DNA from 3 places in the Sporolactobacillus caesalpiniae genome. Region 2 is predicted to be linked to each of the others. Evidence: predicted binding sites of a transcription regulator. Region 2 holds the regulator's gene; each other region holds the start of a gene.
The links. The regulator NrdR, encoded in region 2, represses ribonucleotide reductase genes. The targets are predictions, from matches to a motif close to AACACNATATATNGTGTT.

Region 1 (2,207 bases), on a different contig from region 2:
CTTATGGTGAATCCATTCCATTCCTTTTCCTTTCCTAAAAAAAATCGGATGAGTACTGCTGGCTGCGGCCGCATCGAGACCGCTCGGATTTCCATGAAAATAGTTTTCAGAAACGCCGACGAGATTGAGCAGCACGTTCCGTTCAAGTGGTGTATCAAAATAGTTGAATAAGCTGCGCACCACTGATATCGCAACGGCAGCGCTTGAACCCATGCCGCGCGCGGCAGGTATCGTACTGTTAATCGTGATCGTTATATCTTTTTCAGGCCGCTTTAAAATATGCAGTACTGCCGGAATAATCGTTCTGAGTCCGGCAATCTGATCCGTTCCATCACGCAAAATGCCATTATAGAAGCTGCATTGCAGCCTCAGCGGTCCAAGACAGCGCGTTGTTTTGGTCACTGCATGCACGACCGGAACAGGCAGAGCAATCGCCGGTTTTCCGTAAACAACCGAGTGTTCGCCAATCAGAATAATTTTACTGCTGCTCACGCCAATCCCAGTTTCGTGGTCTCTCATTATTGTTTCCTCATCTTCCACTAAGGTCTGCCGTATTTATCAAGAAACACTGCCAATGGATCCCGAATACGATACTTTCTTCTACCGATGCAGTTAGAAAACTAGGAGCAAAGGCCCTTTCATTAATCAGAATCACGCCGCTTTCACTTTCAAGACCCGTACTTATTTAAGCATTAGTTGAAACTCAAGTGACTATTCTCCACCTACACATTTTATTGATAATGATTCTCAATTTCAAGAATAAGCTCATATTTTATTTTCGCAGCCATCGATTTCTAGCAGCAAAACCATTACACCCTCTGGTCCTCGCCCATCAGATAAAAGCCTTGTCGCCTGCACGGTTATTGTGCAGATAAAGGGTCTATGGGGTATATTTTCACAAAGTGACAATTATGTGACACTCTATTTAATCGGATTGATGTATCCAAAGGCTGTCCCACCGAAAATCCAATAACCATGCATGATTGTACCGAATAAGCCAAAAATACTATATATTGATTATGTATTTGACTTTAACACAATATCTAGTTACTATGAGCAGGAAACGTAGTTGAGAGGAGTAAAATAATGCAGATTAAGTTATCAGATGCTTACATACAAAAGATAAAGTCGGACGTTCAGCCACACTGGGGCGAACTCGGATGGGTCACCTATAAAAGAACCTATGCCCGCTGGATGGAGCCGCTTAGCCGCTACGAAGAATGGGACGAGACGGTAAAGCGAGTGGTCGAAGGCAATATCAATCTGGATCCGAGACTCCATACGGATCACGTATCCGAAGAAACCATCCGCGAGCTTGGAAAAGAAGCCGAGCGTTTATTTAAACTCATTTACAGCCTAGCCTCCACCCCATCAGGGCGCAATCTTTGGATCTCCGGTACGGACTATCAGCAACGTGTCGGCGATGCATTGAATAATTGCTGGTTTATTGCGATTCGTCCCCAAGCCTATGGGGACAGTCACATCGTTCCTTTCTATTTGAAGAAAGAGCAGCCGGCCGTATCCATGCCCTTCTCTTTCCTGTTTGACGAATTAATGAAAGGCGGCGGTGTCGGTTTCTCCGTTTCCAAAGCAAATATTCATCAAATTCCTCCGGTGACGCGTCACGTGAAGCTGGATATTCTGATCAGTAAAGAAAATGGCGATTACGCAGCAGCACTTGAGGTGGGCGCGCAAGATGCCGATACCTGGTATCAGGATCATGACCGCACATCTTGTCTCCGCTACCGGACACCGGATACACGCGAAGGATGGGTAGAATCAAGCGCCCTGCTCATCGATGCCCACTTCTCGTCTATGGTTGACCATGCATCACATGTGGTCATCGATGTCAGTTCGATTCGTGAAAAAGGGAAAAAAATTAAAGGATTCGGTGGTGTGGCTGCAGGCCCTGTTCCGTTCATCGAAATGCTGGGCGCAGTAAACCGTGTGCTGAATCATGCAAACGGGAAACAGCTCACATCCGTGGACTGTACGGACATCTGCAATTTAATCGGCAAAAATGTCGTTGCCGGCAATGTGCGCCGCAGTGCAGAAATTGCCCTTGGTGATCCGGACGACCAAGCCTTCGTCACGATGAAACAGGATCAAGAACAATTAATGGATCATCGCTGGGCCTCAAACAACAGTGTGCTGGTCACCCCTGATTATAATCACTACGATGCGGTTGCCGAGGCGATTACCAAGAA
Region 2 (2,207 bases):
GAGCACGATCTCACGCTGGCTGATACACCATGGATACTCGGTCATTGACGCAGATAAGATTTCCAGAGAGGTTGTCGCCGCAGGGCAGCCGGCACTGTGCAGAATTTCTGATAAGTTCGGAGATGCCATGATTCTGCCTACGGGTGAACTTGATCGTAAGCAACTCGCCAGCCTGATTTTTCAAGATGATAAAAAACGTGCCGCGTTGAATGCGCTGCTCCATCCGCTTATTCGCTCGTGGATGCTCAAAGAACTTGACCAATATGAAAAAGAAGGAGCAAGTGCTGCCTTTTTGGATATTCCTTTGCTCTATGAAAGCGGCTTGGCGTCTTGGGTAGACAAAACGATCGTCGTCTATGTGTCTGAAACCAATCAACTGAAACGACTGATGGCGAGAAACCATTTGGATGAGTCTCAGGCACGTGCACGCATGGGTTCACAAATTCCACTATCAGAAAAAGTGAAGCTGGCGGATGCGGTGATTGATAACAATGGCTCGATTGAGGAAACCGAAGCACAGCTTCAGCGGCTGCTTCAACGGTGGTCTCTTGAGAATTAATTGGACTTGTTACCGCTCGGCTTTTCATCAGCTGTTTAGTAGGATACAATAAGTTTATCGAAATACAGCGAATGGAGTGAAAAAGATGCGCTGTCCAAGCTGTAAACAAATGGCGACAAAAGTGTTGGATTCCCGCCCGGTCGACAATGGGCGCGTTATTCGCCGACGCAGAGAATGCGAATTATGCCATCACCGTTTTACCACTTTCGAGAAAGTGGAGGAGACTCCTTTGGTCGTCGTGAAAAAAGGGGATAACCGAGAAGCGTTCAGTCATGAAAAGATGCTGCGCGGGCTTATTAAAGCCTGTGAAAAACGTCCGGTTCCGCTCGAGCGACTTGAACAGCTGGCAAATGATGTAGAAAAGGTGCTGCGCGACGAGGGTCGTTCGGAAGTGAATAGCCATGAAATTGGCGAGCGTGTGATGAATGAACTAGTGAAGGTGGACGAGGTTGCTTATGTCCGCTTCGCTTCAGTATATAGACAGTTTACGGACATCAATGTTTTTGCTAAGAAAATTCAAGAATTGAAAGATCAATTGGAGAAAGAAAAAAACAGCAAGAAGTGAGAGAATGAGGAATGCCGATCTGAGAAGGGTCCTTAATTCTAGCACGAAAGACGCAGAATGGGGGTTGACGATTTGCTGCAGTCTTGGAAAGAAGTGCTGCCCGGTGATCACTATCGTGTTCGAACCAATGGATTGCTTCATTCATTCGACCAAAGAGTCATTACATGCCTGTATCAGCCTCTGATCGGTTTAGAGGCGGCAAGCATGTATTTTACGCTTTGGCAGGAAACTGATGATTCAGAGGATTTTTTGACGCATCATCATCTCATGGGCATGATGAACCTGTCTCTAGACCGTATTCTCACAGCAAGAAAGAAGCTGGAAGCTGTCGGTCTGTTGCAAACCTTGAAGAAAAAGGAAGCGAATCCCGGACAATTCGTATACTGTCTCGAGCCCCCACTGACGCCCGATTTGTTTTTTAAAGACGGTTTTTTAAATTTATTTTTGTATCGGCAGGTTGGACCCAGAGAATACAAAAGGCTCCTTCGTTTATTTGAAAACAAAATTATGAACATGGCTGGCTATGATGATGTCTCCGCACATTTTGACGAGGTATTTCAATCGATGCCGTCCGCAGAATCCACCGATGAAATGAAAAACACTTCATTGTCTGGTTCGTGGAGCGCCCGTGCTGAAGCACCCAAGCTTGAATTTAACAGACATTTTGATTTTAAAGCGATGATGCCCTATCTTTCCGACGCTATTCTGACGGAAGATGCGCTGACCGATGACGTTCGATTTGCTATTGATAAGCTGGCTTTTGTCTACCAGACTGAGCCTTATGATATGAGTCGGGCATTACAGTCGGCGGCATTGCATACCGGTACTGTGGATATTGATATGCTGCGAAAAGAAGTACGTGATTTTTATCTTCTTGAGCATGGACAGGACGAAATGCCCGCACTCTACGAACGTACTCAGCCGCGCGCGGAACGAGAAATCGTTGAAAAAGAGCCGCAAACTGAAGAAGAACGCTTGATCGCTTGGTATGAAGGAAATTCACCTTATCAGCTGCTCCAAGCACTTGGGCAGGGCAGCAAACCGGCAGCGCCTGATTTACGCTTGGTCGAGAATCTGATGTTC
Region 3 (2,207 bases), on a different contig from region 2:
CGTGGGTCAGCCCTTCTTCAGAGACAGCGGAATTAAAGGTGACCTGTCTTCCGATAACTTCTGAAATATCCTCAAAGCGTACACTAGTCGCAAAATCGAGAATGTCCCGAACCGTGAGGCGGCTCCGATCCGTCAGCCCTCCGCCTTCATCGGAACCGCTGCCCGATTCATACAGTACTTTTTCATTTCGCGTGATGCGGACAATATTGGTATGATACTGTTCAATGACAACCGTTGCTTCATTGTTCCCTTTTTTAACGGTCGCTGCAATATAAAAAACGATATCCTTGTCCGCAGGGGCGACAGTGATCGGATGCGCGTCAATGTAGCCCTGTATGGATGCCTTCGCCTTTTCTTCACTATCTGCCAACACTTCCAGCTTTTTCGATGCATCTCCGGCGACAATACCGGCTGCGGCAGCTGCTTTAATGCCTTTCAAACCATTTGTATTGGGAACAACGACACTTTTTACATTCTTAATGATATTTCCGCTTGCCGCAATGATGCAGCTCTCAGGCACCGCGTTCAGCACTTCTCGAGCCTTCGCGGCCGCATAAGCAACCGCTATCGGCTCAGTGCAGCCAGTAGCAGGAACCAGCTCTTCTTTTAAAATATTCATGTAATTTTGATAAATCTGTTCTCCTGGGTTCATTAAAAATAATCCTCCTACGTTAACCTATTGATTTACAAGCTGTATCGCCATTTCTCTGCATTCATCCATGTTTCAACGACTAAAATTAGGATGCTTTGGATTTCTGACATACATGACTTCTTTCTTGTCTCCATTGTAACGGATGTTTTTAGTGGATAGCACTCTAAAATTCGAGTATTTTGAATCAACTGTTTTGATAGCTATAACGCTAGTGATTTTCCAGTATTATTATAGAGGATTACGGCAAGCTGTAAGATTTGTGTACCTACCACATCTTTCACAGGCTTGTCACAATTTGAATTTATCCCATTACAACACAATATATAGTATCTTCTATGAGTTTTTCAAACTATTCGTTCCTATATATTGATTGAAACATGCCCGATAATCTCCTATTATAGATTGAGTAATCGTTCATGGGGGGGCATTTCATGATGCTAGAGATGAAACAAAAGACAGCAGCGAACACGCTGGCGATCAACGTGCAGAAGCGCGATGGTCGGATTATAGATTTTAATACGGAAAAGATCACAACCGCTCTTTTAAAAGCGGCGAAACATGTCCTCGGTGAATTAGATCCGTTGACCTATCAATTAATTAATGAAATTACCAATGATGTCATTACTGAAATCAGATCACGATTCCACAATGACGTTAAAATTTACGAGATTCAAAATATTGTTGAACAGACGCTTCTGACCCATCACCAATATGACATTGCTCAGGAATACATTAACTATCGGACCCAACGCGATTTTTCGCGCAATCAGGCAACCGACATTAATTTCACGATTCGCAAATTGCTACATAAAGATAAAACGATTGTGAACGAAAATGCGAACAAGGACAGTCACGTATTTAATACGCAAAGAGATTTGACTGCGGGTACCGTTGCTAAGGCCATTGGACTGAAAATGCTCCCGCCGAAGGTAGCCAATGCACAGCTAAAGGGCGATATTCATTGGCATGATTTGGATTATCAGCCATACAGCCCAATGACTAATTGCTGCTTGATTGACTTTAATGAGATGCTAAATCATGGTTTTAAAATAGGTAACGCCGATGTCGAGCCGCCGCACTCCATCCAGACGGCAACTGCTCAAATGGCACAAATTATTGCCAACGTTGCTTCCAGTCAATACGGCGGATGCTCAGCGGACCGTGTGGACGAACTTCTTGCTCCTTTCGCTCAAAAAAATTACGACAAACATTTAACTGACGCTAAAGAGTGGGTTGAAGGCGCTGAACGTCAGCAGGCCTTTGCCCGCAAAAAAACAAAGAAAGACATCTATGACGCAATGCAAGCGTTAGAGTATGAAATTAATACGTTGTACTCTTCCCAGGGACAAACACCCTTTACGACTTTAGGATTCGGACTCGGAACGAATTGGATCGAACGGGCCATTCAAAAGGCGATTCTGCGCATCCGTATTGATGGTTTGGGTAAAGAACACCGCACCGCAATTTTTCCTAAGCTGGTATTCAGTTTGAAACGCGGCCTCAACCTTAATTCGGGTGATCCGAATTACGATATCAAGCAGCTGGCTGTGGAATG

Region 1: the regulator NrdR is predicted to act here: its motif matches at 1,034-1,051, upstream of nrdJ (ribonucleoside-triphosphate reductase, adenosylcobalamin-dependent).
Region 3: the regulator NrdR is predicted to act here: its motif matches at 966-983, upstream of nrdD (anaerobic ribonucleoside-triphosphate reductase).

What each region holds. Positions count from the first base shown of each region.
Region 1 covers NZ_JBEVCB010000004.1:348,336-350,542, forward strand. Annotated here, with positions in the region: gene mvk (mevalonate kinase) at 1-519, opposite strand, end outside; gene nrdJ (ribonucleoside-triphosphate reductase, adenosylcobalamin-dependent) at 1,087-2,207, shown strand, end outside.
Region 2 covers NZ_JBEVCB010000001.1:249,628-251,834, forward strand. Annotated here, with positions in the region: gene coaE (dephospho-CoA kinase) at 1-559, shown strand, start outside; gene nrdR (transcriptional regulator NrdR) at 645-1,124, shown strand; gene ABWW58_RS01140 (replication initiation and membrane attachment family protein) at 1,197-2,207, shown strand, end outside.
Region 3 covers NZ_JBEVCB010000003.1:96,873-99,079, reverse strand. Annotated here, with positions in the region: gene ABWW58_RS06615 (L-cysteine desulfidase family protein) at 1-652, opposite strand, end outside; gene nrdD (anaerobic ribonucleoside-triphosphate reductase) at 1,087-2,207, shown strand, end outside.